3 regions of the Mesorhizobium sp. B2-1-3A genome follow, and region 3 is predicted to be linked to each of the others. Evidence: predicted binding sites of a transcription regulator. Region 3 holds the regulator's gene; each other region holds the start of a gene.

Region 1 (10,041 bases), on a different contig from region 3:
GAGAGGCAAATGGGAGATCAGCTTCGATGTCGTCCAATCTGTTCGGTCTCAGCGGGCGCCGGGCGCTCGTAACCGGCTCGTCGCAAGGCATCGGGCTCGCTCTGGCCAAGGGCCTGGCGCAAGCCGGCGCAAGCGTGATCCTCAACGGCCGTGACGCCGCGAAACTCGGCGCGGCGGCGGCGCAGATCCCTGCGGCGGAAACGCTCGCCTTCGACGCGACCGATCATGACGCGGTCCGCTCAGCGATCGACAATTTCGAGCTGTCCGGCGGGCCGATCGACATATTGGTCAACAATGCCGGGATGCAGTTCCGCACGCCGCTTGAAGATTTCCCCGCCGATGCGTTCGAGCGCATGCTGCAGACCAATGTCGCCAGCGTCTTCCATGTCGGTCAGGCGGTCGCACGCCACATGATCAGGCGAGGCCGCGGCAAGATCATCAACATCGCCAGCGTGCAGACAGCCCTCGCCCGCCCCGGCATCGCGCCCTACACCGCGACGAAAGGCGCGGTCGGCAACCTGACCAAGGGCATGGCGACCGACTGGGCCAGACACGGCCTGCAATGCAACGCCATCGCGCCCGGCTATTTCGATACGCCGCTCAATGCGGCCCTTGTCGCCGATCCTGCCTTCAGCGCCTGGCTTGAGAAGCGCACGCCGGCCGGCCGCTGGGGCAAGGTAGAGGAACTGGTCGGGGCCTGCGTGTTCCTGGCCTCCGATGCCTCGTCCTTTGTCAACGGTCATATCCTTTATGTCGACGGCGGCATCACCGCATCGATCTGATCCGCCGCGACGCCCTGTGCAAGAGCAACCGCGCCTTCCGCGCGAACGAAATCTTAATGTAAATGAAGCGTAATCCCGATCGTTAAAATAATGCGTATGTGTTGGGGTTGCGCATGCCGGAATATTCTTCCTTCATCCGGTTTGTCCGGATCCGCTACCTTTCAGGACTGCTGATTTTCGCGCTGGCTTCCATGGCCATCATGATTGCGCTCGACCGTGTCAATTCCTTCCGCCATGACATCGATGCGCTGAGCAGCAACCTCGTCGTCTTCACCCGCGACCTGCGCAACGCGACCAGCTTCGCCGAGACGACGGGGTCCGCCTGGCGCAACGAAACGCGCGATGCGCTGAGCGCTTCGGCGCGTGACCATTCCGAACGCCTGACCCGCGAGATCGACACACTGACCGCTCAGCTCGACGCGATACGTCCGCGCCTGTCGGCCAAGACCATCAACGAACTCGAAGCCTCTTCCGTCAACGGCGATCTGTTCTGGTCGCCGCGCGACATGGTGCGCAATCTCAACCTGATGTCGGTGGCGCAAAAAGCCGATGAATGGAGCTACCGGGAAATCCGCAACCAGAACGACCTGTTTGTCCAGCCGATGCTGGTGCGTGTCCGCACCGCGATGGATGACGAGCGCCATCTGGCCGACGCTTCCAGCGACCGGCTGCTGCTGTGGGCGAGCGGCCTGTTGTTCGGCGTCCTGGCCATCGTCGCCTTCTGGATCTTCCGGCCGATGGAGCAGGCGATCCGCCGCGCCTTTGCCCAATCGGCCGAATCTCTGTTCAAGGCCGAGGCCGCCGACCGTGCCAAGTCCGAATTCCTGGCCAATATGAGCCACGAGATCCGCACGCCGATGAACGGCGTGCTCGGCATGGCCGAATTGCTGGCCAAGACCGAATTGACCGCGCGCCAGAAGACCTTCACCGACGTCATCGTCAAATCGGGCAATGCGCTGCTCACCATCATCAACGACATCCTCGATTTCTCCAAGATCAATGCCGGGCAGCTCACCCTGGACCCTGCCCCGTTCCGTCTCTCCGAAGCGGTCGAGGATGTTGCGACGCTGGTTTCGGCACGTGTCGCCGAAAAGAACCTAGAACTCATCGTGCGCGTCGATCCGCGCCTGCCGGCCCATGTCGTCGGCGACGCCGGGCGGTTCCGGCAGATCGTCACCAATCTGGTCGGCAATGCGGTGAAGTTCACCGAGAAGGGCCATGTGTTGATCGATGTCGGCGGGGAAACCGTCAACGATGTTGTCCACCTCAAGCTGCGCGTCGAGGATACCGGCATCGGCATCCCGGCCGAGAAATTGCAGAGCGTGTTCGAGAAATTTGCCCAGGTCGACGGGTCCTCGACCCGCCGTCACGAAGGCACTGGCCTGGGACTTGCCATCGCCGCGCGCCTCGTCGACCTGATGGCCGGCAAGATCGGCGTCGAGAGCGAGATCGGGCGCGGTTCCGTCTTCTGGTTCGCGGTGCCGCTGCCCGTGCATCATGCCGAAGCGCGCGACGCGGTCGTGCCGGTCGACGTCACCGGCGCGCGCGTCCTGGTCATCGACGACAATCCGGTCAACCGCGAGATCCTGCTCGAGCAGCTCAGAAGCTGGAGCTTCGACTGCGCGGCGGCAGAAAGCGGCGCCGTGGGGCTCGCCTTCCTCGATCGCGCCTGCCAATTGGGTGCCAGCGTCGACTGCATCATCCTCGACTACCAGATGCCTGGCATGAACGGCGCCGATGTCGCCCGCGCCATCGCCGCCGACAGCCGGCTGTCCGCCATCCCGATCGTTATCCTGACCTCGGTCGACCAGGTCGATTTCGGCAAGATGATCATCGACTTCGGCATATCGGCGCATCTGACCAAGCCGGCGCGCTCGGCGATCCTGCTCGGCACGGTTATCTCGGTTATCCAGAAGGCCCGCTCTCAGGCCGGCAAGGCGCATTTCGTTCGCGAGCCGGTCCAGATGCCGCAGGCGGCTCCGCCTGCCTTCACGGTCATCCGTGGCCCAGCCGTGCCGGCCGTGGCAGTACCGGAATCGACGGCCACGTCGAACGGCCCGATCGACATCCTCATCGCAGAGGACAATGAGGTGAACCAGTTGGTGTTCGGCCAGATCCTCAACGGGCTTGGCCTCAGCTACCGCATCGCCGGCAACGGCCGCACGGCGGTCGAGATGTACCGGTCGCTGCATCCGAAACTGATCCTGATGGACGTCTCGATGCCCGAGATGAATGGCTACGAGGCAACCCGCGCCATCCGCGCGATCGAGGCCTCGTCGGGCGGCCACATCCCGATCGTCGGCGTCACCGCGCACGCGCTGAAGGGCGATCGCGACAAATGCATCGAGGCCGGCATGGACGACTATCTGCCGAAGCCGGTCTCGCCCGATCGCCTCGGCGCCAAGATCGGCACATGGCTCAGCGAAACGGTGGTGGCCAAGACGGCCTGATCCAGGTCACGACGCCAAGCGGGCCGCGTCAAGACGATAGCGGCGCATCCAGTCGAGGCTTGTCTCGTCGGCGAGCTTTGCGACGCCGGGCCGGATGTCATCGGCATTCGGAAGCTGAACGCCGAGGGCCTCGCAGATGCCCAGCAACGCCGCCGCCGGATCGGCGGACAGATGCTCATAGCCAACGCGCAGCGGCGTTATGCCTTGCGCCGTGAACCAGATGTTCCAGGCCGCGTCATAGGATTCAAGTTCGGCAAGCTCCCCCTTGATCCGCTCGAAATCATATTGGGGCTCTTGCGCCGGTGCGACCCTTTCGATTTCGGTGCCGTCAGGCGCGATGTGCCAAAGACCGGTCTGCTGTGCCTTGATCAGCGAGATCGCCTGCGCGAGCTTGTTCTCCCGCGACAGATGTATGTAGAGAATGCGGCCAAAAGCTCTTTCGAAACGCGCCGTGTTCGAGGCCAACCCTGGGAAAATCCGGTCGAGGATCGCCGAAAGTTCATCCAGGTTTTCGCGCATCAGGCGCAGGCCGAAGATCTCGGTGCCGCCCTTGCCTGCGGTGATTGCCGCATCGAGATAGGCGACATCGAATTCAAGCTCGCCCATCGTGTCGCGGGCTAGCAGTTTCCACTCCTCGGCCCACTCCGACACATCCTGCCGCCGATAGAATGAGTGCGGATCGCCTGATGTCCCGGTGGATGCCAGGAGCTTGCACAGCAAAGTGCTGCCGGTTCTCGGCGTGCCGCAGATAATGTAGGCGTCGAACATCCCGTTGCCCTTGTCGTTTCACAGGCAGGGCAAACCCCCGGCCGATCCATCGCCGCCTATAGTCGAAATTGTTGCTGGATGCGACGGGCGCATTCCAGCGGGGTGAGATGGCTGGTGTCGACCTCGATATCGTAGACTATGCCCGCGTGCACGCGCCCATATTGCCAGCGCGCCAGGCCCGGCCGCCTGTCGGCCCTCTGGGCTTCACGGGCTTCCAGGACCTCCAGCGGCGCCATGACGCCAACCCGATGGAGATCGAAGGCCGACAGCAGTTCGACATATTCAGGCATTTCGCCATTGCACAGCACATCGTCGACGATCAGGCTGTTGCCTTGCCCGGCCATGGCGGCGACGGCGTGGCGCATGCCGCGCAGGGCACGCACTCCCGTCGGTCCGGTCCTGATCACGACCGAGGGCCGGCCGCCTTGCCGGATGGTCTCGTAGGAGAAGCCATAAGCATGGTCCTGCAAGGCATCGGGCAGCATCTCGATAAAGGTGTCCATCTGGACATGCAGGAACGGTTCGGCGGTTATTGTCTGCAACGCCCTGGCGATCGAGCTTTTGCCGGCACTGCCGACGCCATTGAGCAGGACGATCCTGGCTTTCACGTTCGATTCTCTTTCAAGCATCGAGCCGGCTTCAGGCCTTTAACGGTTGCGCACCACCACGCAGGCCCCGCCGACGCTCTGCAGTTTCTGGCAAATGACATTGGCGGCGGCGCGGTCGTCGATTCCGATCCTGACCGCGTAGATGCCGCGCCGCCCAATCGGCGTGCGCACCCGGCTCACCACCGGATCATGACCGGCAAGCAGGGCCGGAAACCGGCTCCTCACCCGCAGCCACTGGCTAATTGCGGCACTGCGGCGGAAATTGCCGGCCACCTGGACGCCCCATGGTTTGACGTTGATCGAGGCCATCGCCACGGTCTGGGACATGATCACCGGCAGCTTGCGGCAGGCAACGGCAAAATCCGTCTTGGCGTCGAGCGGCGCGACCTGTCCGGCATAGGCGGGGTCGGTGAACTTGTCGACCGGCTCGCCCATGATGTCGAAGACATAGCTCTCGGTCTCCATCGGCAGGAAACCGCCCGAACCCAGCCAGCGCGACACCCGGCTTTCGCCGGCATTGTAGGCGGCGGCCGCCAGGCCAAGATTGCCGTAGCTGGTCTTCATTTCGGCGAGATACTTCGCCGAGGCCGGGATCGCCTGGTTGATGTCGAAGGAGTTTTCGAGCCCTCGCATCTTGGCGGTGCCCGGCATGAACTGAGCGATGCCCTCGGCGCCGACGGGGCTGACTGCGTTGGGATCGAAACGGCTTTCCTTCCAGATCAGCCGGGCGAAGAAATCCCGGGGCAGGCCGTTCTGGTCGGCATGGGCCTGGATCAAATTGCAGACCTTGTCGATCAGCCGCTGCTTGGCCGATTGCGGCGGATCGGCCTGGGCAAGCGTCGACCAGGCCACACTGCACAGGACAATCAGCGCCGCCCTGGGGAAACGCCGCATCTGGCCTACTCTGCCGCGGCCTTGCCGCTGCGACCGAACCGTTGCTCGATGTAGTCGGCGACCATTTTCTCGAAATCCGCCGCGATCGCTGGCCCCCGGAGCGTCGCCGCCTTCTTGCCGTCGACGAAGACAGGCGCCGTCGGCGTCTCGCCGGTGCCGGGCAGCGAAATGCCGATATCGGCATGCTTGGATTCGCCAGGGCCGTTGACGATGCAACCCATCACCGCGACCTTGAGGTTCTCGACACCCGGATATTTTTCGCGCCACACCGGCATGTTCTTGCGCAGATCCGCCTGGATGTTCTGGGCGAGTTCCTGGAACACGGTGGATGTCGTGCGGCCGCAGCCAGGGCAAGCGGCGACGATCGGCACGAACTGCCGGAAGCCCATCGTCTGCAGCAATTCCTGCGACACCTGCACCTCGCGCGTGCGGTCGCCATTCGGCTCGGGCGTCAGCGAGATGCGGATGGTGTCGCCAATGCCTTGCTGCAGAAGGATGCCCATCGCCGCCGACGAGGCGACGATGCCTTTCGAACCCATGCCGGCCTCGGTGAGGCCGAGATGCAGCGCATGGTTGGAGCGGGTGGCGAGTTCGGTATAGACGGCGATCAGGTCCTGTACGCCGCTGACCTTGGCGGACAGGATGATCTTGTCGCGGCCGAGGCCGATCTCTTCGGCCATCTCGGCCGACAGGATCGCCGACTGCACGATCGCCTCACGCGTCACCTCCTGCGCCGTCAGCGGGAAACCCTTGTCCTGGTTGTCATCCATCAGCCGGGTCAGGAGCTCCTGGTCGAGAGAGCCCCAATTGACGCCGATGCGCACCGGCTTGTCGTGCTTGATCGCCATCTCGACAATATCGGTGAACTGCCGGTCCTTCTTGTCCTTGAAGCCGACATTGCCCGGATTGATGCGGTATTTGGCCAGTGCCTCGGCGCAGGCCGGGTGATCGGCGAGCAATTTGTGGCCGATATAGTGGAAGTCGCCGACCAGCGGCACATTGACGCCGAGCCGCAAGAGCCGCTCATGAATGCGCGGCACGGCAGCGGCGCTCTCATCGCGGTCGACGGTGATGCGCACGATCTCGGAGCCGGCGCGGTGCAGTGCGGCAACCTGCGCGACCGTCTGGTCGATATCGGCGGTGTCGGTGTTGGTCATCGACTGCACGACAACCGGGGCACCGCCGCCGACGACCACGCCGCCGACATCGACGCCGACCGAGGTGCGGCGAGGGAAGGGAAAGGAAAAATATCCGGTCATGCCGGCAGCCTTTTGTCTCTGGAGCGCCAAGCGTCCACGTCGACGCACAAGCACACCCCGGGGCCGAAGCGCAAGAGTCCGGCATGAGGTGGAGGAGCAAAGATGGCTTGTCAATGGCGACAGGTCGCCACTGGCCCCGAAATGACCCGCAAGCAGTTCCCCGGTGCCGAAGTTTTGACCCTGTCGCTCGCGTTGACGGACCGCATACCTTCGCGATTGGCGGAGATGTTCCACACTTCGTCATCCACGAGCGGAGCAAAGAGCGTAGCGACGCGGCGCAGATCCCTGGGGCTGCCCCGCAGCCCAAGGGATCCATGCAGCGACTTCCGAGCGTTGCTGCGGTGAGAATTCCGCTCCGCTGCACCCTTCGGCCGAGGAAACGGAATGGATCCCAGGGTCCCCGCGACGGAGCTTCGCTCCTGCTTCGCCCTGGGATGACGAAGTTGAGAAGGCTCTTCGGCCCAATATGATTTTTACGATGGCCCGCCCAGAGCGGAAAATTAAAATCCACCAGCACCGGCGGCGGTTGCCGCCGGCAAGGAAGACCGCATAGTGGCGGCTATGTCAGTCGGGCATCAATGCGTGGTCGGTTGCGCTTTCAATTTCTCAATCGCATCCTTGAGTGCCAGCTTGCGTCGCTTGAGATTCACGATTTCGAGGTCGTCCACCGACGGGTGGTTCATCGCGTCATCGATCTCGCGTTCGATGTCGCCGTGTTTCCGCTGCAACTCGTCAAGATGGGAAGCAAGAGACATGATTGGTTCTCCCTTTCATGGTTTCCTCGATTGCTGCCGCCAAAAGGCGCGTCCACCGCAGGTCGCTTCTGTGACGGCACAATGACACTTTGCCACCTTCCGACTGCGATGTCGAATGCTGCGTGGTAGCATTCCACGGCAATGTGAAATGTGATATGGGCTGCGCGCCGGTGGCAGAAATCGCCGCCCCCGCCCAATCAGGCCCAGTTTTTGGGCGCCGCAGTGCAGACGGTAGAGAATGTCCGATCAGGAACAGGCCGATATTCGCCTCGAATTTTCCCGGCTGAAGCAGGAACACGCCGATTTCGACGCGGCGATCAACGCGATGATCGCCACCAATTGCGACCCGCTGCAGATCCAGCGCATGAAAAAGAAGAAGCTGGCGCTGAAAGACCGGCTGATGAAGCTGGAAGACAAGATCATTCCCGACATCATCGCTTGAGCCGCGGGCCGCGCGATCCTCGTCACGTTTCGCCTATCCGGCGATGGAGAGCCTGCCGGCCCGCTCGCGCAGCAGGCCGATGAGACTGCCGGTCCGCTCCTCGGTGGTATCGATCGGAACCACCAGGCACATCGTCGCCTCGACCTTGCCAGGCGCTGAAAAGACCGGCACGGCAAGACATTTGGTGTAGGCGTCGACGAGCCCCGAGGTGACGCAGTAGCCGGTGACCCGCGCCTTGGCGATGTCGGCGATGAAATCATCGAGCCGCAGCTTGCGGCCATCGGGCAGCACGAGATCGTCCTGCGACACCATGTCCTCGATCGCGGCCCGCTCCAGCCCCGCCAGCAGCAGCCGGCCCGAAGCGGTCCAGGGCAGCGGTATCTGCAGGCCGGTGGCGGAACTGATGCGGAACGGCCTGGTGCCGGGGCTGGAGTGGACGATGGTGTAGCGGCCGCTCTGCAGCATGCACAGTTCCGAAGTCTCCCCGGTCTCGCGCGACAGATGGTCGACCTCCTGGCGCCCCCGCCGCAGCAGGTCGTTGCCGCGCACATAGTCCATTCCATAGAGATAGAGCTTCTTGCCGAAATAGACGCGGTTGCCGTCGCCGGCCATTTCCAGCAGGCCTGCGTCGACCAGCGAGCGCACCAGCGTATAGGTCGTCGAGCGCGGCGCATTCACCCCCTTGGCAAGGTCGCCGATGCCGATTGCGCGCTGCGTCGTATGCAGGAAGTCCAGGATTTCGAGCACCCGGTTGAGGCCCTTTTCGCGGGAAGCCGTCGTCTTTTCATCGGCCGAAACGGCCAAGGCATTGCCATCTTGCATTGTCGATTCCTGGTGCTAGTATCTGTCTTGTACAGGATACATGCGTCTCTTGTAAGAGACAATATTCTCATGATCACTGTCGCGTGTATTGCCTGTGCATAGGGGAACACAACACGAAAGGAGGTCGCCGTGAACGACACATCCGGAAGACGTGATTTTCTGAAATTGGGAATGGCTGGACTGGCCACCGCCGGCGTGCTTGCAACCGTCGATGCCCAGAAGGCTGCCGCCCAGGCCGCATCCGACAGCCTGCTGCGCACCGTGCTCGACCGCGGCAAGCTGATCGTCGGCACCGGCAGCACCAACGCGCCCTGGCATTTCGAGAATGATGCCGGCGAACTGGTCGGCATGGACATCACCATGGGCCGCATCCTGGCCAAGGGCCTTTTCGACGATCCGACCAAGGTCGAGTTCGTCATGCAGGATCCGGCGCAGCGCATCCCCAACGTCACCACCAACAAGGTCGACATCACCATCCAGTTCATGACGATGACGGCGCAGCGTTCGCAGCTGATCAACTTCACCCGGCCGTACTATGTCGAAGGCGTTGCCCTGCTGACGCTTCCCACCGCCGAGAACAAGACCTTCGACAAGCTGCTTGCCGGCGGTTCGGCGACGCGCATCTCCATCCTGCAGAATGTCGACGCCGAAAGCTCCGTCCACTATGCCCTGCCGCAGGCACAGGTGCTGCAGATCGACACCCAGGCCAACGTTCTGCAGGCGCTGGAATCCAAGCGCGCCGACGCTGCCGCCGTCGATCTGTCCACCGTGCGCTGGCTCGCCTCACGCAATCCGGACAAATATTTCGACGCCGGCAAGAGCTGGTATTCGATGCTCTACGGCGCCGCGCTTCGGCAAGGCGACCTCGACTGGCTGACCTTCGTCAACCAGACCTTCACCATTGCAATGTTCGGCCATGAATCGGCGCTCTATGACGCCGCCTTCAAGGACTATTTCGGCCAGGAGCCGCCGGCGCGCCACCCCGGCTTCCCGGTCATCTGATCCCGGATTGCGGAAGGGCCGCGTTCCAGCCCTTCCGCAACCTATCCGACGCCCTTCACACCAAGGCGGACGCATGGGCTACGCCCTCAATTTCAATCTGATCTGGCGGCATTTCGACAAGCTGTGGGGCGGTCTGCTGCTCAGCCTCGAGCTTGCCGTCATCTCGATCGCCATCGGCGTCGTCATCGGGCTGGTACTGGCGGTCTGGTACGTCTCGGCCGGGCGCGTGGTGCGGGCGATCATCGCCGCCTATGTCGAA
Region 2 (10,041 bases), on a different contig from region 3:
CGTCGATGCCGAAGGCGGCGAAGGATTTGGCCGTCCAGTCGACCAGTTCATGCGCATGGGTGACCGAGCGCGAACGCAACCGGGCGAGCTCCTCGGACGCCGAAATCAACGGATCCGCCTTCTGCTCCGCCTCATCGAGCAACGAATAGAGGAAGCCTTCGCGCACACCGAGTGCCGAGACGATGATCTTCGACGGCTGCATCGCCGCCATGATCTCCTGCAGCACGATGGCGCCGTAGGGCAGCAGCGAACGGCGGTTCTTCGAGACGCCTTCGATCCCCTTGACCTTCTCGATCTCGGCTTTGCCCACCTGCTTGAGAAAGTTCGCCGCACTGTCGGCTGATATCTCGTAATGGTGCATGACGCCGAGCGGGTAGTTGGTCATCTCCATGTGCAGCCGGGCGAGGTTTCGCCAAGTGCCGCCGACGGCGTAGAAGGGCCGGCCCTGCCCGCCCTTCAACAGCTTGGCCCGCGCAAGCTCTTCGCGCGCGATCTTCTGCGCCTGGGTGAGCGAGTTCTTCGCCATGTCCTGAAGGCGCAGGCCACCGAGCGGCAGCGTTATGCCGTCACCGATTGCCTCGCCACTGACGTCGACAAGCTCGAGGCTGCCGCCGCCCAGATCGCCGGCGATGCCATTGGCCGGATGGAAGCCGGAAATGACGCCGAGCGCCGAATAGTGGGCCTCCTGACGCCCGCTGATCACCCGGATCTCGGTCTTGAGCACGTCCTCGGCCCGATGGATGAAATCGGGTCCGTTGATTGCCTCGCGCGCGGCGGCGGTGGCCAAGACATACATATGCTCTGCGCCGGCCTGATCGGACAGCGCGCGAAAGCGGCGGAACTCTTCCATCGAGCGCGTCACCGCCTCGGGGTCGAGTTTGCCGGTCGAAACGATGCCGCGGCCAAGACCAGCCAGCATCTTTTCGTTGAACAGCATGGTCGGCGAGCGCGCCAGCCCTTCATAGACAACGAGGCGGATCGAATTCGACCCGATGTCGATGATGGACAGCGGTCGGCGGTCCTGCAGCCGGCCCTGGGAATCAGACAGCATCAGGTGGACGCTGCGGCGTTCTTCTTGCGGCGCTTGAACTGCGCAATGCGTTTGGGCGCATGCGACTTCAGCGCGTCACCCCGTCCGGACAGGCTCGGATTGGTCATGAAATATTCCTGCGCGTTGAACGGTTCCTCGCCCTCCTCCAGCACCACGCGCCGGGAGGTTCCATCAGCCAATACGTCGAAACTTTGCTGATTGTCCATGATGTTGCCGAGCATGATCTGGCCGAGCACCTGTTCATGCACAGTTGGATTGGTGATCGGCACCATGGTCTCGACGCGACGGTCGAGATTGCGCGGCATCAGGTCGGCCGAGGAGATGTAGACGATCGCCTCGTCCGACGGCAGGCCATGGCCGTTGCCGAAACAATAGATGCGGCTGTGCTCCAGGAAGCGGCCGACGATCGATTTGACCCTGATGTTTTCCGACAGGCCCGGCACCTGTGGCCGAAGGCAGCAGATGCCGCGCACGACGAGGTCGATCTCGACACCGGCGCGGCTGGCATCATAGAGGGCGTCGATGATGATCGGGTCCACAAGCGCGTTCATCTTCATCCAGATGCGCGCCGGCCTGCCTTCCAGCGCATGGGCGACTTCGTCGGAAATGTGCTGCAGGATGCGGTTGCGCAGCGTGAACGGCGAGATCGCGAGCCGCATTTCGGCGGTCGGCTCGGCATAGCCGGTGATGAAATTGAACAGCTGCGCGACGTCGCGGGCAATCGTCGGGTCCGTGGTGAAGAAGGACAGGTCGGTGTAGATGCGCGCGGTGACCGGATGGTAGTTGCCGGTGCCAAGATGCACGTAATTGCGCAGCTTGCCGTCCTCGCGCCGCACCACCAGCGACATCTTGGCATGGGTCTTCAGTTCGAGGAAACCGAACACGACCTGCACGCCGGCGCGCTCCAGGTCGCGCGCCCAGCGGATGTTGGCTTCCTCGTCGAAGCGCGCCTTGAGCTCGACCAGTGCGGTCACCGACTTGCCGGCCTCGGCCGCGTCGACCAGCGCGCGCACGATCGGGCTGTCGTTGGAGGTGCGGTAAAGCGTCTGCTTGATCGCCACCACTTCGGGGTCGGCCATTGCCTGGCGCAGGAACTGGACCACCACGTCGAAGGATTCGTAGGGGTGGTGGACGATGATGTCCTTCTCGCGGATGGCGGCAAAGCAATCGCCGCCATGCTCGCGGATGCGCTCGGGAAAGCGCGGATTGTAGGGCCTGAATTTGAGGTCGTCGCGGGGCACGGCGACGATCTCGGAGATCTGGCTGAGCGCCAGCGGCCCGGTCAGGACGCTGATGCGGCTCGATGAGACGCCGAGTTCGCTGGCCACGAAATCGCGCAATTCGCCAGGCATCAGCTTGTCGAACTCGATGCGGATCACCGATCCGCGACGGCGGCGCTTCAGCGCGGTCTCGAACAGGCGCACCAGATCTTCCGATTCTTCCTCGACCTCGATATCGCTGTCGCGGATGATGCGGAACGTGCCTGAGCCCTTGACCTCGTAGCCGGGAAACAGCTTGCCGATATAGAGCCCGACCGCCTCTTCCAGCGGGATGAAGCGGACATGGTGCTTGCGATCCGGAAGACGGATGAAGCGCTTCAGCGCCACTGGCAGGCGCAGGAGCGCGCTCATTTCTTCGCCATTCTTGCGATGGCGAAGCTGCAGCGCCATCGAGAAGCCGAGATTGGGAATGAACGGGAACGGATGCGCCGGGTCGATCGACAGGGGGGTAAGCACCGGAAACACCTGGTCCTGGAAATGCTCTTCCAACCAGATCTTCTCGTCCTTGGTCAGAGCGTCGCGGGTGATGGTCTCGATGCCTTCCTTGTTGAGCAGCACAGTCAACGCCGAAAGGCTCTTCTGCTGGTCTTCCTGCAGCCGTTCGACCTCGCGCAGCAGCTGTTCGAGCTGCTGTTCGGGAGTGCGGCCATCAGGGCTCTTCAGCACGATGCCCTCGCGGACCTGGCCGGCGAGGCCGGCGACCCGCACCATGAAGAATTCGTCGAGATTGGCAGCCGAGATCGAGAGGAAACGAACGCGCTCCAGCAGCGGATGATGGGTGTTCAGCGATTCCTCGAGCACGCGGCGATTGAACTGCAGCCAGGAAAACTCGCGATTGACGAAACGATCGGGATTGCCGCCTTCCGGGCTCGCCGCTTCGACATTGATGAATTCGCTCTGCACCGGCTTCAGTTCGTTCATGGTTCCTGCTCTTTCCACCGCTCAGCCGGTTAACCGGCTTAACTTATCCTCTGACAGGCTTTTGCGACAGTTTCATTTCATCGATCTTGCAAAGAGACCTGTTATGATCCAGATGCATGCGAGACTGCGTTAAGGAGACGACGATGGCAGGCGGTTCCATTCCCCATTTCCAGAACGATGCGGGCCATCCGGCGATCGACATCGGCGTCAGGGAATTCATGTGCACGGGCGCCAACCCGCCTTTCGATCACCCGCATGTGTTTCTCGACATGGGCGACGACAATGAGAAGGTCTGCCCCTATTGCTCGACGCTCTACCGCTATTCGCCGAAGCTGAAGGCGACGGAAACGCTGCCTGCCGGCTGCCTCTACATCGACCAGGCCGCCTGATTCCCTCGCGACGGACCTGATGGACGACCAAGGCTCCCGGCAAATCGTCATCGCCGGAGCGGGCGTCGCCGGGCTGACCTCCGCACTTGCTTTTGCCAGACGCGGCTACCCCGTGCAGGTGTTCGAGCAAGCGCCGCGCCTGGAAGCTGTAGGCGCCGGCCTCCAGCTTTCCCCCAACGCGACACGCATCCTGCGTGACCTCGGCGTACTCGACCGGCTGTTGCCGGCGGCGGTGCGGCCGGAGGCCGTGGTGCTGAAGGATGCGAGGACGTTGCGCGAATTGGCGCATGTGCCGTTGGGGCAGTCGGGTGAAGACCATTGGGGCGCTCCCTATCTCGTCGCGCACCGGGCCGACCTGCAGAGCGCGCTGATGGCGTGTGCTGCCGAGATGCCTGATATCCATCTCACCGTCGGGGCGCGCGTCCAAGGAATTGCGACTGGCAGCCATGGTGTCACGGCAACCGTCGAGATCGGCGGCAAGACCGCGGAGGAACAAAGCTTCTTGCTGGTCGGCGCCGATGGCGTCTGGTCGTCGGTGCGCGGGCTTGTCGATGCAAGAAGGATGGCATCGCCAAGAAGCCGTTTTTCGGGAGAGTTGGCCTGGCGCACCACCGTCACGGCCGACAGCAGCGCCGGGCGGGCCTTCGCCGCGATCGGCGCAGCCGATTGTGTCACGACGTTCCTGCATCCGGGTTTCCACATGGTCGCCTATCCCGTCAGCAAGGGCGACGCATTCAACCTCGTCGCCTTCACCAAGGGCGAGCGCATTGCCGAGGGCTGGTCCGGCCATGCCGATCCCGGCACCCTCGCCGCCGCCATGCGCGGCACCGCGCCAGGACTCGTGAAGCTGGTGGAAATAGCCGGGCCGTGGCTGACCTGGCCGCTGCATACCGTCGAACAGAAACAGCCTTGGACAACGCCGACCGGCATTGCGCTGATCGGCGATGCCGCGCATGCGATGACGCCATTCGCGGCACAGGGCGCGGCGATGGCGATCGAGGATGCCGCGACGCTTGCCACTCTGGTCGCCGACTTCCCCGCCGATCCGCGAAAGAGCCTCACCATCTGGGAGAATCTGCGGCGGCCGCGCGTGGAGAAGGTGCTCAAGCGCGGTGCGCTCAACCGGTTTGCCTGGCACGCCCGGGGCCCGGTGGCGCTGGCCCGCAACCTGGTGCTGGCGACGCGGCCGGCGGAGAAGCTCGCGGCTGATCTCGACTGGCTTTATGGCTGGGAGGAACCGAAGGTCGTTAGGCGGTAGGACGTCGGGACAAGTCAGCCCGATAGGTTGACGGGACAGCGCCTCTCTGTCCTGCCGGACATCTCCACCACCTGGGGAGATTGGCGGCTTTGGCGCCGGCGTCCATCTTGGAAACGTTGCCGAGTCTCAATTATACAACCGCATCGACCACCCCAGCGACACCGGCAGCGGGTTCCACCAGCCGGTCCGCAGGCCTGCGGTACGCAGAGCGGCAGCGGTCCAGGTGTTGCAGCCGACCAGCGCGTTGAAATGGCCTTTGGCTTCGAAAAAGCCGTCGAATTTTGAATAGGCAGCGTTCTGGACATGGATCGGACCGTTCGGCCCCTGCTGAAAACTGGCCTGGATGAAATCGAGCAACGCCGCGAACCGCTTCCCGTCAATGTCGAAGCCCGCGACATCCGGATGTGGTTCGGCGATGGCGCCGGCGACATCGACGTGCATCACCGAGGCATCGAGGGTCAGCGCCTTCATCACCGGACCGGCCTTGAGTTCGGACCAGGTCGGTGTTTCCAGATAAAAGGCGCGGCCGCCCCAGCCGAAGATGATGTAGCGCACCTCCGGACTATCGGCCGGGATGCCGGCCTCGACCAGAAAATGAAAGCGCTGGCGCACGGCATCGTCCACCGGAATGGCGATGTCGGTGTGGATCGGGTTCTTCAGCACCAATATATGCCGCGTGCCCTCGCCCGCGGATGCCGCCGGCCAGAGCGGACGCGGTACCAGCGTGCCGAGGGCCGCTGCAAGCACGATCACGGCGAGCGACATGGAAAGGAAACGCAGGACTTTTCTCATCGATGACGCCCGCTGCCCTGCCGCCAATCGCATCAGCCGATCCATAAGAAAAGAGCCCGGCCGCATTGCGGCCGGGCTCTTGCGCTCGGTGTGAAACCGGTCAGTGCAGGATCTGCGACAGGAACAGCTTCGTGCGCTCATGGCGCGGATGGTCGAAGAATTCGGCCGGCGTGTTCTGCTCGACGATCTGGCCCTGATCCATGAAGATCACCCGGTTGGCGACCTTGCGGGCAAAGCCCATTTCGTGCGTGACACACAGCATGGTCATGCCTTCCTCGGCGAGCCCCACCATGGTCTCCAGAACTTCCTTGATCATTTCCGGGTCGAGCGCCGAGGTCGGCTCGTCGAACAGCATGATGCGCGGGTTCATGCATAGCGAGCGCGCGATCGCCACGCGCTGCTGCTGACCGCCTGAAAGCTGTCCCGGATACTTGTTGGCCTGCTCCGGGATTTTCACGCGCTTGAGGAAATGCATGGCGATTTCCTCGGCCTGCTTCTTGGGCGTCTTGCGCACCCAGATCGGCGCCAGCGTGCAGTTTTCCAGGATGGTCAGATGCGGGAACAGGTTGAAGTGCTGGAACACCATGCCGACCTCGCGGCGCACCTCGTCGATCTTCTTCAGATCATTGGTGAGTTCCTTGCCGTCGACGATGATCTTGCCCTTCTGGTGCTCCTCCAGCCGGTTGATGCAGCGGATCATGGTCGACTTGCCGGAGCCTGAGGGCCCGCAGATGACGATGCGCTCGCCACGCATCACCTTCAGATTGATGTCCTTCAGCACATGGAATTCGCCATACCATTTGTGCATGGCGATGATGTCGATGGCGACATCGGTGGTCGAGATGTGCATCTTGGCGGCGTTGACCTTGATCTCTTCCGCGCTGACGGCATTTTCGGTGGCCATTGACAGGGTCCCCTTGGTCTTTCGTTTAGCGTTTGTAGCCGGTATCGAGCCGGCGTTCGGTGTACATTGAATAGCGCGACATGCCGAAGCAGAACAGCCAGAAGACGAAGGCGGCGAACACCAGGCCGGACCGGGCCGTTTGCGGCGTCGCCCAGTTGGCGTCCGAGAAGTTCTGCTTGACGACACCGAGCAGGTCGAACATCGAGATGATCAGGACGAGGCTGGTGTCCTTGAACATGCCGATGAACGTATTGACGATGCCGGGAATGACCAGCTTCAGCGCCTGCGGCAGAACGATCAGCCCCATCTTCTGCCAATAGCCGAGGCCGAGCGAATCGGCGCCCTCATACTGGCCTTTGGGAATTGCCTGCAGGCCGCCACGCACGACTTCGGCCATGTAGGCGGCGGCAAACAGCGACACGCCGATCAGCGCCCGCAGGAACTTGTCGAAGGTGACGCCAGCCGGCAGGAACAGCGGCAGCATGACGCTGACGAAGAACAGAACGGTGATCAGCGGGATGCCGCGCACCGTTTCGATGAAGATCACGCACAACGTCTTGATGATCGGCATTTTCGAACGCCTGCCCAGCGCCAGCACCGTGCCCAGCGGCAGCGACACGGCAATGCCGACGAAGGACAGGCTGAGCGTGACCAGCAGGCCGCCCCAGCGCGAGGTCTCGACATGCGGCAGGCCGAACACGCCGCCGATCAGCAGGAAAAAGGAGACGATCGGCAGCACCAGGAAAAGCAGGATGGCGTTCAGCCCCTTGCGGGGGACACGCGGGATCAGCATCGGCACCAGCAGCGCCACGAACAGGATGGCAACCAGGATCGGCCGCCAGCGTTCCTCGATCGGATAGGTGCCGAACATGAACTGGCCGAACTTGGCATTGACGAAAGCCCAGCAGGCGCCGGTCCAGCCATCCGGCTGAATGCCGCCTTGTGCAACGGTCGCACAGACGGTGCGGTCCGGCCCTGTCCACTGCGCGTTGAGGAACGCCCAGTTGATGACCTGCGGCAGGATCCAGGCAACGATGACGATGCCAAGGATGGTGAGGATGGTGTCGCCAACCGTGCCGACCAGGTTCTTGCGCACCCAGGCCATCGGGCCGCGGACGCTTGTCGGCGCGGGCTGCGCCAGGGCCATTTCGGTGCGCACCCAGGACATATCGTGTTCCTGCATGGCTCTACCTTTCCACCAGCGCCATTCTGGCGTTGACCACGTTCATGACGGCCGAGGTCACCAGGCTGAGGATGAGATAGGCGATCATCATGATCAGCACGCCTTCGACCGCCTGTCCGGTCTGGTTCAGAACCGTGCCGGCTGTCGCCGTCAGGTCCGGATAGCCGATGGCGATCGCCAGCGACGAGTTCTTGGTCAGGTTGAGATATTGGCTGGTCAGCGGCGGGATGACGATGCGCATGGCCTGCGGCACCACAACCAGCCGCAGGATAGACCCGGATCGTAGCCCGAGGGCCGCCGCCGCTTCGGTCTGCCCCTTGTTGACACCCCTGATGCCGGCGCGCACGATTTCGGCGATGAAGGCCGCCGTGTAGCAGGACAGCGCCAGATAGAGCGACAGGAACTCCGGCTTGACCTGGAAGCCGCCGGTCAGGTTGAAGGTGGATTGTTTCGGAAGATCAAAGCTCAGCGGAAAACCGCTCAGAATGTAAGCGAGCAATGGCAGGCCGACGATCAGCGCCACGGAAGTCCAGAACACCGGAAATTGCTGGCCTGTCACCATCTGCCGCTGACGCGCCCTGCGGGCGACGAACCACGCCATGGCGATGCCGACAAGCAGAGCGACGAAGATCAACCAGGAGCCCTCGCCCCACACTGCGCGGGGAAAATAGAAGCCACGCTGGTTGAGGAAGGAGCCGAAGGGCAGATGATAGCTGTCACGCGGTGCCGGCAGCACCGCCAGCACGCCGGAATACCAGAAGAAGATGACCAGCAGCGGCGGGATGTTGCGGAAGACCTCGACATAGACCGTGCAGATCTTCTGGATCAGCCAGTTCTGCGACAAGCGGCCGATGCCGATGACGAAGCCGATGATCGTTGCGGTGATGATGCCCGCGACGGCGACGATGATGGTGTTGATCAGGCCGACGAGGATGGCGCGGCCGTAGGTCGAGTCCGACGTATAGGCGATCGGCGTATCCGAGATGTCGAACCCGGCGCGTCCCCTGAGGAAGCCGAAGCCGGAGGCGATGTGGAGGCGCTGCAGATTGTCGATGACGTTCTGCACGATCCACCAGACAGAGCCGAACAGGACGATGACGACCAGCGTCTGGAAGAAGAGACTGCGGACTTTCGGATCATTGATGAAGGAAGCCCGGCTGGGCTCTTCGCGAAGAACTTCCTGCGATGCCATGTGACCGTCCCCTGGAAAGAGAAACCGGAAGGCAGAGTATCTGCCTTCCGGATCACATTTCGGTCAGCGGATCGGCGGAGCGTATTGGAGGCCGCCCTTGGTCCACAGCGCGTTGATGCCGCGCGCGATCTTGAGCGGGCTGCCCGAGCCGACATTGCGATCGAACATTTCGCCGTAATTGCCAACGGCCTTGACGATGTTGACGACCCAGTCATTGGAGACGCCGAGATCGGTGCCGATCTTGGTGTCGGCCTCCTGGCCGAGCACGCGCTTGATCTCCGGGCTGGCCGAATTCTTCATCTCATCGACATTGGCCTTGGTGATGCCGAGCTCCTCGGCGTCGAGCAGCGCGAAATAGGTCCACTTGACGATATGATACCACTGGTCGTCGCCCTGGCGCACGGCCGGGCCGAGCGGCTCCTTGGAGATGATCTCGGGCAGCACGACGTGATCGGCCGGCGAGCCGAGCGTCAGGCGGATGCCGTAAAGGCCCGACTGGTCGGTGGTGTAGACGTCGCAGCGGCCAGCATCATAGGCGGCATTGACCTCTTCGAGTTTCTCGAAGACGACCGGATTGTACTCCATCTTGTTCGCCTTGAAGTAGTCGGCGAGGTTGAGTTCGGTGGTGGTGCCGCTCTGCACGCAGACGGCGGCGCCCGAGAGCTGGAGGGCCGAATTGACGCCCGGCAGCTTCTTGGCGTTGATCATGAAGCCCTGGCCGTCATAGTAGGTGGTGCCGACGAAATTCAGGCCGAGCGCGGTGTCGCGGTTGATGGTCCAGGTGGTGTTGCGCGACAGGATGTCGACCTCGCCGGACTGCAGCGCGGTGAAGCGTTCCTTGGCGCTGAGCGGCGTGAACTTGACCTTGGTGCCGTCACCGAAGACGGCGGCCGCGACAGCGCGGCAGAAATCTGCATCGATGCCCTGCCAGTCGCCCTTGTCATCCGGCGCCGAGAAGCCGGCCAGACCGGTCGAGACGCCGCACTGGATGAAGCCCTTCGCCTTGACGGTGTCGAGCGTCGTGGCCGACGCTGCCGACGCCATCAATCCAAGCGTAGCGGCGCCAAGAAT
Region 3 (10,041 bases):
GCCTGGGCCTACAAGGACGGCAAGGAAACCGCCAAGGCGCTCGACTATGTCTCGATCCCCGACAGCGTCGTCGACCTGATCAAGGCGTCGTGGAAGGCCGACATCCAGGCCGACGGCAAGCCCGTCTACGCCGGCGAGTAACATCTTCCTAAGGAGCGCCGCGACCGTGGCGCTCCTTTTCCCTCAACCTGAAAGAGCCGAGCTTGACATGAGCGCTGTCCAGGAAGCCTTGCCAGCCGTCAGAGGTTCCCGCGATGCCACCGTTCGACGGTTCGCGCTGACCGACTCAATCTTCCACGCGACAACCCGCGCCGCCGCGATATTGGTGCTGGTGCTGCTTGGCGGCGTCGCGATCTCGCTATTTGCCGGTTCCTGGCAAGCCCTGTCGACTTTCGGCTTTTCCTTCCTGACCAGCGAAAGCTGGAACCCGGTGACGGAGAAGTTCGGTGCGCTGGCCCCGATCTACGGCACCATCATCACCTCGGCAATCGCCATCCTGATCGCCGTGCCGCTCGGCATCGGCATCGCTATCTTCCTCACCGAGCTTTGCCCGCGCCCGCTTCGGCGCCCGATCGGCATGGCGGTGGAATTGCTGGCCGGCATCCCTTCGATCATCTATGGTATCTGGGGCCTGTTCGTGCTGGCACCGTTCCTGCAGACGACCGTTCAGCCTTTCATCATCAGCGTGTTCCACGGTATTCCGGGCCTCAACAGCCTGTTCGCCGGCCCCCCTTATGGCATCGGCCTGCTCACCTCGGCGATGATCCTGGCCATCATGATCCTGCCTTTCATCACCTCGATCACCAAGGACGTGTTCGACACGGTGCCATCGGTGCTGAAGGAATCGGCCTATGGGATCGGCTGCACGACCTGGGAGGTCACGCGCCGGGTCGTCATCCCCTACACGCGCATCGGCATCATGGGCGGCGTCATGCTGGCTCTCGGCCGCGCGCTTGGTGAAACAATGGCGGTGACCTTCGTCATCGGCAACGCGCACCGCATCTCGACGTCGCTGTTCGCGCCGGCAACGACCATCTCGGCGACCATCGCCAACGAATTCACCGAAGCCGTCGGCGATCTCTACACCTCCTCGCTGGTCGCGCTCGGCCTGATCCTGTTCGTTATCACCTTCCTGATCCTTGCCATCGCACGCTACATGCTGATGCGCATCGATGCCCGCACGGGAGCCTGACCGATGTCGACAGCCACATCGCTTCACCAAAGCCGCAAGCGCAAGAATGGCGTGATGATGACGCTGTGCGTCATCGCCGCCGGCATCGGGCTCGCCTGGCTGGCGCTGATCCTCGGCGCACTGCTCTACAAGGGCCTGTCGGGGGTCTCGCTGTCGGTCTTCACGGAAATGACTCCGCCGCCCGGTGACGCCGGCGGCCTGCTCAACGCCATCTACGGCAGCATCGTGATGACCATCATCGGCATCATCGTCGGTACGCCGATCGGCGTGCTGGCCGGCACCTACATGGCTGAGTACGGACGCTTCTCGAAGCTCACCACCGTGGTGCGCTTCATCAACGACATCCTTCTGTCGGCGCCATCGATCATCATCGGTCTGTTCGTCTATGAGTTGATGGTGCGGCCGATGGGGCATTTCTCGGCCATCGCCGGGGCCGTCGCGCTGGCCATCCTGGTCATCCCGGTCGTCGTGCGCACCACCGAGGACATGCTCAATCTGGTGCCGAACGCGTTGCGCGAAGCCGGCACCGCGATCGGCGCGCCGCGCTGGGTGGTCATCCGTTCGGTTGCCTATCGCGCGGCGCTTTCCGGCATCGTCACCGGCATATTGCTGGCCATCGCCCGCATCTCCGGCGAGACCGCCCCCCTTCTTTTCACGGCGCTGAACAACCAGTTCTGGTCCAGCAATCTCAACGCGCCGATGGCCAGCCTGCCTGTCACCATCTTCCAGTTCGCTCTCAGTCCCTACGAGGAATGGCAGCAGCTGGCCTGGACCGGCGCACTCATAATCACATTGACGGTTCTCGCGCTCAGCATCTTTGCGCGCAGCCTGACCGGACGCAGAGAGGACAAATGAGCCAGATGTTGTCTCCAGACATGACGATCGCCGCCGAGGCGGCGGCCAAGGCCAAGATCGAGGTCAAGAACCTCAACTTCTACTACGGCCAATCGAAGGCGCTGAAGGATATCACGCTGTCGCTGCCCGAGCGCAGCGTCACCGCCTTCATCGGCCCTTCCGGTTGCGGAAAGTCGACACTGCTGCGCGTCTTCAACCGCATCTACGAGCTCTACCCCAAGCAGACCGCCGAGGGCCAGGTGCTGCTCGACGGCCAGAACGTTCTCGACCGCTCGCAGGACCTCAACCTTTTGCGCACCAAGATCGGCATGGTGTTCCAGAAGCCGACGCCGTTCCCGATGTCGATCTACGAGAACATCGCCTTCGGCGTCAGGCTCTATGAGAAGATCAGCAAGGCCGAGATGGACGGTCGTGTCGAGCAGGCGCTGAAGCGCGCCGCTTTGTGGACCGAGGTCAAGGACAAGCTCAATGCCAGCGGCCTCAGCCTGTCGGGCGGCCAGCAGCAGCGGCTGTGCATCGCCCGCACGGTGGCGGTGAAGCCGGAGGTCATCCTGCTCGACGAGCCGGCCTCCGCGCTTGATCCGCTGTCGACCGCCAAGATCGAGGAACTGATCGACGAGCTGCAGGCCGACTACACGATCGTCATCGTCACCCACAACATGCAGCAGGCGGCGCGCGTCTCGAAGCAGACCGCCTTCATGTATCTGGGCGAACTGGTCGAATTCGACCGCACCGAGAAGATCTTCACGTCGCCTCGCGAGAAGCGCACGCAAGACTACATCACCGGCCGCTTCGGCTGATCGCACGCATACGAGGACCAGGATCATGGCCGAACATACAGTCGCAGCCTTCGACGAGGATCTCGGACAGATCAGCAGGCTGATCAGCGACATGGGCGATCTCGCCGGCTCGATGGTCGGCGGCGCCACCAAGGCGCTGCTGAATTCCGACAACGCGCTGGCACAGCGCGTGGTCTCCGACGACGCCATCATGGATGCACGCCAGCGCGAACTCGACGATCGCGCCATCACGCTGATCGCCAAGCGCCAGCCGATGGCCGACGATCTGCGCCATGTCGTCGGGTCGATCCGCATGGCCGGCGACCTCGAACGCATTGGCGACCTTGCCAAGAACATTGCCAAGCGCGTCGGCACCGTCGGTCTCAACGCAACGCCGCGCGACCTGTCGCATTCCATCGACGCCATGGCGCAGCTGGTGCTGATCCAGGTGCAGGGCGTGATCGAGGAGTATGCGGCGCGCGACGCCGCCGCGCTTGCGAAGCTGCGCGCCGACGACGAACGCATCGACGTCAAGTACACCTCGGTGTTCCGCGAATTGCTGACCTACATGATGGAGGATCCGCGCAACATCACCGCTTGCACGCATCTGTTGTTCTGCGCCAAGAATCTCGAACGCATCGGCGACCATGTGACCAACATCGCCGAGAACGCGTACTATGTCCTGACCGGCACGCAACTGCCCGCCAACCGCCCCAAACAGGACGAGACGGCGATGTCGGCGCCGGCGGCTTGAGCGTTGGAGCGGTTCAGCGTTTCGCGGAAACGCCGAACCGCTCTATCTCTTTGTTTCACGCAATTCAGGATGGAAAACCGCTACACATTTTTTCCTGGGATTGCTTTAGAGGTGACCAGTCAATGATCGCACCACGCATCATGGTGGTGGAGGACGAGGAGCCGCTCGGCGTGCTCCTCCGCTACAATCTGGAATCGGAAGGTTATCAGGTCGAGGTGGTAACCCGCGGCGATGAAGCCGAAATCCGGCTGCAGGAGAACGTGCCCGATCTCCTGGTGCTCGACTGGATGGTACCGGCGGTGTCCGGCATCGAACTCTGTCGCCGGCTAAGAATGCGGCCCGAGACCGAACGGCTGCCGATCATCATGCTTACCGCGCGGGGTGAAGAAAGCGACCGTGTGCGTGGGCTCTCCACAGGGGCCGACGATTATCTGGTCAAGCCGTTCTCGACGCCGGAATTCATGGCCCGCGTCAAGGCGCTGCTGCGCCGCGCCAAGCCGGAAGTGCTGTCCAGCGTGCTCAAGGTCGGCGACATCGTGCTCGACCGTGAATCGCACCGGGTCTACCGCAAGAAGAGCGAGATCCGGCTCGGGCCGACCGAATTCCGCCTGCTCGAATTCATGATGCGCCATCCCGGCCGCGTCTTCTCGCGCAGCCAACTGCTCGACAATGTCTGGGGTGAGACGATCTATATCGACGAGCGCACCGTGGACGTGCATGTCGGCCGCCTGCGCAAGGCGGTCAACAATGGCCGCATGCCCGACGTCATCCGCACCATCCGTGGGGCAGGCTACGCGATCAGGGAAGATTAGAGCCTTGAGGCGGAAGCGTTGATAGGTTGACTGTGTCCACTCCCGGGTCACACGCATTGACAATTGGCTGAGACGCTCATGGCTTCGTTATCCTTGGGCGAGCAAGGAGCGCAGCGACGCGGCGCGAACCCCTGGGGCTGCTCTGCAGCCCAAGGATCCATGCCGCGACCTCAAAGCGTTGCCACGGCGCAAATCCTGCTCCGTTGCACTGCGTGGCATAGGTCACGGAATGGATCCCAGGGTCTCCGCGACGGAGCTTCGCTCCTGCTCCGCCCACGGATGACGACGGCCAATCTCCAAGTAAGCGAGGGTCTACCGCATCAACGACGAATGCCAGCTCAGGCAACGCTCTTCCCGGCACTGCCTCTTGCCTGCACGCCCGGCGCGAAGATTTCCTGATCGACGAAGGTCAGTGCGCGCATGGCGCAGCCCTCGCGGATCAGGGGCAACTCGTTCGGTTCGGTGTCGAACGAAATCGATTTCGAGTGCTGGCCGCCGGCGGTCTGGGCGATCGCCTCGCGCAATGCCGGCTCGATCAGGTCGAAGGCGGCGGCGCTGACGCCGACCATGGCCACGGGGGCGGGATCGATCAGCGCAAACAGGCTGCCGAGGCCATAACCTAGTGCTTCTCCGGCCTTGCGATAGGCTTCGCGCTCGGGCCCGGCGCGTTCCCGCGCTGTCGTCGCCAATGCCCGCATCTGCGCGTCGCTGACGTCGGCGACCGGTTCGGTGTCCTCGCCAAGCTGCCTGGCATTGCGCCAGATGGCGTAGTTGCCGGCATAGGCCTCGACGCAGCCGCGCCGCCCGCAGCGGCAGAGCGCGCCGCCTGGCCGATGGATCATGTGGCCGAACTCGCCGCCCGACGAATGGGTGCCGGTGAACAGCTCGCCCTTCAGCACCAGGCCCATGCCGATGCCGTGCGACAAAAGGATAGCGATGAAGTCGTCGCGGTAGCGTTCGGGGTCGCGCCAGCGCAGCGCCACCGCCATCATGTTGCAGTCGTTCTCCATGGTGGCCGGGATGCCGAACTCGGCTTCCAGTATGTCGGCGAAGGCGATGTCGGTCTGCGGCGTGATCGGCGACCACAGCATGGCCCTGGCCTCGGTGTCGGTGATGCCCTGGATCGCCAGTGCGATGCGGGCGACGCTGCGCACGTCGATATCGGGATCCTCGAGGCGGCGCCGTACAATGGCGACGCATTCACCGATCAGCGCCTCGCGCGACATGGTCAGCGTGTCCAGCCGGCGCTGTTCCTCCGATATCACCTGGCCGGCATAGTCGATGACGGCGACGGACAGGAAATTCAGCGACAGCACCACAGTCATGATGGCCGCGGCCTCCGGGTTGAGGCCGAGGCCGACCTGTGGCCTGCCGCGTTTGAGCGCACCGGCCTCGCTCGGCTTGCCCTCGACTAGGATGCCTTCGCCGATCAGGTCCGAAGAGATCGCCGATATGGTCGAATGGCTGAGGCCGGTGGTCGCGGCGATCTCGGTGCGCGACGGTTGGCCGGCCCGGCGCACGGCCGCAATCACCATGGCGCGGTTGCGCCGGCGCAGATCGTCGTGGCGGATTCCGACCGACATACTTTCCCACATCCTCCCCGTCGCCGCGGTTCTGACTGCCCCTCGAACACTGCCGGCGACTGGGGCAAATACTGGCAGAAGCGGCTGGCGCTGTCATTTATTTATTGCGAGGCTCGAAAAAAAGTCCACGACACCTCAAGATCCATCAGAATCGATGTTGACAGCGTTCCGACGATGGATCAGTATTTTTTTTGAGGCTCGAAAAAATAGAGCCTCTGTGCCGGCCTTCGGGTCAGTTTGGTCGCGCCATACGCGGCGCAGGGAGGATATCATGAAGAGATTCACGGCCGCCATCCTGGCGGGTGTCGCCATGTCGCTGACGCTTGCGTCGGTCGCGCAGGCGAAGGACAAGGTCATCGGTGTTTCGTGGTCGAACTTCCAGGAAGAGCGCTGGAAGACCGACGAGGCCGCCATGAAGAAGGCGATCGAGGCCGCCGGCGACAAGTACATTTCCGCCGATGCGCAGTCCAATCCCGGCAAGCAGCTTACCGATGTCGAAAGCCTGATCTCGCAGGGCGCCAACTCGCTCATCATCTTGGCGCAGGATGCCTCGGCGATCGGCCCGGCGGTGCAGAAGGCACTGGACGAAGGCATTCCGGTCGTCGGCTATGACCGCCTGATCGAGAACAAGGACGTCTTCTACCTGACCTTCGACAACAAGGAAGTCGGCCGCTTGCAGGCCGGCGCAGTGTTCAAGGTCAAGCCGGAAGGTAACTATGTCTTCATCAAGGGCTCGGGTGCCGATCCGAACGCCGATTTCCTGTTCTCGGGCTCGATGGAAGTGCTCAAGGCGGCCATCGACAGCGGCAAGATCAAGAATGTCGGCGAGGCTTATACGGACGGCTGGCTGCCCGCCAACGCCCAGAAGAACATGGAACAGTTCCTGACCGCCAACGACAACAAGGTCGATGCCGTGGTCGCCGCCAATGACGGCACCGCAGGCGGTGTCGTCGCGGCGCTGACGGCGCAAGGCCTTGCCGGTACCGTGCCGGTGTCGGGCCAGGACGGCGATCATGCCGCGCTGAACCGCATCGCGCTCGGCACCCAGACCGTGTCGGTGTGGAAGGATGCGCGCGAGCTCGGCAAGAATGCCGCCGAGATCGCCTCGCAGCTGGCCGACGGCAAGAAGATGACCGACATCGCCGGGGTGAAGGACTTCACGACGCCTGGCGGCAACACCGTCAAGTCGCTGTTCCTGACCCCTGTCGCCATCACCAAGGACAATCTCAATCTCGTCATCGATGCCGGCTGGATCAAGAAGGACGAAGTCTGCGCGGGCGTCGCCGCCGGCAGCGTCGCGGCCTGCAACTAGAACGGCGCTGCACTGTTCGACAATGACGCCGCGGCCCAAAAGCCGCGGCGTTTTCTCAAAAAGATTTGTGTTTCCGCCTCAGGCGGATAGCTTCTAGGCTGCGTTCCGGCATCCGTGCCGGATGGCCGGCCGGTGGGAGGAAATCATGACCGACACGACGTCCAACCCGCAGGTCGACACCGCGCGCGCGTCGGAGCTTGGCGCGGTCGCCCGGTTCCTGAAGGCAACCGAGATAGACACCCGCATGCTCGGCATGATCGGTGCCCTGTTGCTGATCTGGGTCGGGCTGCACGTGATTTCGAGTCTGCGTCTGGGCGTCAATCCGCTCGATTTCGACAGCCGCACCTTTCTCACTCCGCGCAATCTGTGGAACCTGTCGGTGCAGACCTCCGCTGTTGCCATCATGGCCTGCGGCATGGTGCTGGTCATCGTCATGCGCAATATCGACCTGTCCGTCGGCTCCGCCGAGGGCCTGATCGGCATGGTCATGGGCTTTGCCCAGGTGCATTTCCTGGTCCGGTTCGTCGGGCTTGAACTCGGCAATCCGTGGATATGGGTTCTGGCGCTGGTCATCGGGCTGGCGCTCGGGCTACTGATCGGCGCTTTCCAGGGTTTCATCATCGCCTATCTCGAAGTGCCGGCCTTCATCGTCACGCTGGGCGGCCTGCTGGTCTGGCGCGGTGCCGCCTGGTGGGTCACGTCAGGCCAGACCGTGGCACCGCTCGATGCCACGTTCCAGCTGATGGGCGGCGGCCCGGCCGGATCGATCGGCGCCACCTGGAGCTGGATCGTCGGTATCGTCGCCTGCCTCGCCGTCGTGTTTGCACTGTTCAACGGGCGGGTGCAGCGCAAGCGCTTCCGCTTCCCGTTGCGCCCGGTCTGGGCCGAAACGCTGCTCGGCACCGTCACCTGCGCCGTCATCATGGGCGCGGTGTGGCTGGCCAATTCCTATCCCTGGCCCATCGGCATCGTGAACAGATACGCCGCCGCCAACAACATCACCGTACCCGAGGGTGGCCTGTTCATCGCCCACGGCATTGCCATCCCGGTGCTGATGGCGATCGCCGTCGGGCTGATCATGACCTTCATCACCAACCGCACCCGTTTCGGCCGCTATGTCTTCGCCATCGGCGGCAACCCGGAGGCCGCCAACCTGGCCGGTATCAACACACGCTGGATCACCATGAAGGTGTTCATGATCATGGGCGTGTTGGCCACGATCGCCGCCGCGATCTCGTCTGCCCGGCAGAACTCGTCGACCAACGTGCTTGGCACATTGGACGAGCTGCTTGTCATCGCCGCCGCCGTCATCGGCGGCACATCGCTGGCCGGCGGCTCGGGAACGATCATCGGCGCCATGCTCGGAGCGTTGCTGATGCAGTCGCTGCAGTCCGGCATGGTGCTGCTCGGCGTCGACTCGCCGCTGCAGAGCATCGTCGTCGGCGCCGTTCTGGTCATCGCCGTCTGGCTCGACACCGTCTACCGCAAGCGGGTTTAGGGGGAGAAAGACCATGGCTGACAAAACCGCTTCCGCCGCCGGCACGCCGCTGGTCGACATGCGCAACATCTCGATCGCCTTTGGCGGTATCCGGGCCGTCGACGACGCCTCGATCGATCTTTTCCCGGGCGAGGTCGTGGCGCTCCTCGGCCACAACGGCGCCGGCAAGTCGACGCTGATCAAGATCCTGTCGGGCGCCTATAAGCGCGACGCCGGACAGATCTTCGTCAATGGCGAGGAGGCTTCGATCTCCAACCCGCGCGACGCCAAGAGATACGGCATCGAGACGATCTACCAGACGCTCGCCTTGGCCGACAATGTCGACGCCGCCGCCAATCTTTTCCTTGGCCGCGAACTGATGACCGCCTGGGGCACGCTCGACGATGTCGCCATGGAGGCCGAGGCGCGCAAGGTGATGGGGCGGCTCAATCCCCGCTTCCAGCGCTTCAAGGAACCGGTGATCAAACTGTCGGGCGGACAGCGGCAATCAGTGGCGATCGCACGCGCGATCCTGTTCAACGCCCGTATCCTGATCATGGACGAACCGACGGCGGCTCTCGGTCCGCAAGAGACGGCGCAGGTCGGTGAACTGGTCAGGCAGCTCAAGTCCGACGGCATCGGCATCTTCCTGATCAGCCACGACATCCATGATGTGTTCGAGCTGGCCGACCGGGTCTGCGTGATGAAGAACGGACAGGTCGTCGGCACCGCGCGCACCACCGACGTCACACAAGACGAGGTGCTCGGCATGATCATCCTGGGCAAGTGTCCCCCTGGCGCCATTCCTGGACCAGGTGCGCTGAAGATTGCCGCCTGAGGGCTTTCGGCGGGTGGCATGGCTCTCCCGCACGTCCCCGTTGCCGCTCACGTGATGTGCCAGTGATCGCGATGGGTTGGCCTTGCCATTGTGTTGGCCCGGCGACTTGCCCATAAAGGTCCGGTATTGCTCATGGACCGCATCATCCGTTGAAGAAACTTTTTCCGATTGTCGCGTTCATCGCCGTTGCGCTGATCAGCATGACCATGGCGGGGTTCGCCTATTTCGCGACGCAGGAAGCCGCCCGCATCAAGTTCGAGGCGGCGGCCGATGACGCACTCAACCGGATCGAGAGCCGTATCGATCTGCATTTGTCGCTGCTGCGGTCGACGCAGGCCCTGTTCGACGCCCGCAATGGCGACATCTCCCAGAGCGAGTTCAAGGCGTTCTTCAACGCGCTGGATGTCGACACCAATTTCGCCGGCCTGCGCGGCATCGG

Evidence for each region. The regulator PhoB, encoded in region 3, activates phosphate uptake and scavenging genes when phosphate is short. The targets are predictions, from matches to a motif close to TGTCATNNANCTGTCAT.
Region 1: FJ977_RS34285 (YdcH family protein) is a predicted target of PhoB. The motif match lies at 7,587-7,603, and genes of this name have one in related genera.
Region 2: FJ977_RS02495 (RNA degradosome polyphosphate kinase) is a predicted target of PhoB. The motif match lies at 3,316-3,332, and genes of this name have one in related genera.

The regions. Positions count from the first base shown of each region.
Region 1 covers NZ_VFWK01000012.1:28,925-38,965, forward strand. The annotation lists gene FJ977_RS34255 (SDR family oxidoreductase) at 27-782, shown strand; gene FJ977_RS34260 (response regulator) at 896-3,232, shown strand; gene FJ977_RS34265 (Stf0 family sulfotransferase) at 3,239-4,000, opposite strand; gene FJ977_RS34270 (chloramphenicol phosphotransferase) at 4,057-4,629, opposite strand; gene FJ977_RS34275 (lytic transglycosylase domain-containing protein) at 4,648-5,502, opposite strand; gene ispG (flavodoxin-dependent (E)-4-hydroxy-3-methylbut-2-enyl-diphosphate synthase) at 5,508-6,761, opposite strand; gene FJ977_RS34285 (YdcH family protein) at 7,337-7,516, opposite strand; gene FJ977_RS34290 (YdcH family protein) at 7,755-7,958, shown strand; gene FJ977_RS34295 (IclR family transcriptional regulator) at 7,992-8,780, opposite strand; gene FJ977_RS34300 (transporter substrate-binding domain-containing protein) at 8,952-9,782, shown strand; gene FJ977_RS34305 (amino acid ABC transporter permease) at 9,856-10,041, shown strand, end outside.
Region 2 covers NZ_VFWK01000001.1:489,262-499,302, forward strand. The annotation lists gene ppx (exopolyphosphatase) at 1-1,051, opposite strand, end outside; gene FJ977_RS02495 (RNA degradosome polyphosphate kinase) at 1,051-3,252, opposite strand; gene FJ977_RS02500 (zinc-finger domain-containing protein) at 3,396-3,641, shown strand; gene FJ977_RS02505 (FAD-dependent monooxygenase) at 3,661-4,899, shown strand; gene FJ977_RS02510 (TIGR02117 family protein) at 5,026-5,691, opposite strand; gene FJ977_RS02515 (amino acid ABC transporter ATP-binding protein) at 5,792-6,595, opposite strand; gene FJ977_RS02520 (amino acid ABC transporter permease) at 6,621-7,778, opposite strand; gene FJ977_RS02525 (amino acid ABC transporter permease) at 7,783-8,970, opposite strand; gene FJ977_RS02530 (amino acid ABC transporter substrate-binding protein) at 9,034-10,041, opposite strand, start outside.
Region 3 covers NZ_VFWK01000003.1:878,596-888,636, reverse strand. The annotation lists gene pstS (phosphate ABC transporter substrate-binding protein PstS) at 1-141, shown strand, start outside; gene pstC (phosphate ABC transporter permease subunit PstC) at 209-1,192, shown strand; gene pstA (phosphate ABC transporter permease PstA) at 1,196-2,047, shown strand; gene pstB (phosphate ABC transporter ATP-binding protein PstB) at 2,044-2,847, shown strand; gene phoU (phosphate signaling complex protein PhoU) at 2,873-3,580, shown strand; gene phoB (phosphate regulon transcriptional regulator PhoB) at 3,703-4,392, shown strand; gene FJ977_RS15565 (ROK family transcriptional regulator) at 4,731-5,975, opposite strand; gene xylF (D-xylose ABC transporter substrate-binding protein) at 6,247-7,287, shown strand; gene FJ977_RS15555 (sugar ABC transporter permease) at 7,433-8,785, shown strand; gene FJ977_RS15550 (ATP-binding cassette domain-containing protein) at 8,799-9,602, shown strand; gene FJ977_RS15545 (CHASE domain-containing protein) at 9,752-10,041, shown strand, end outside.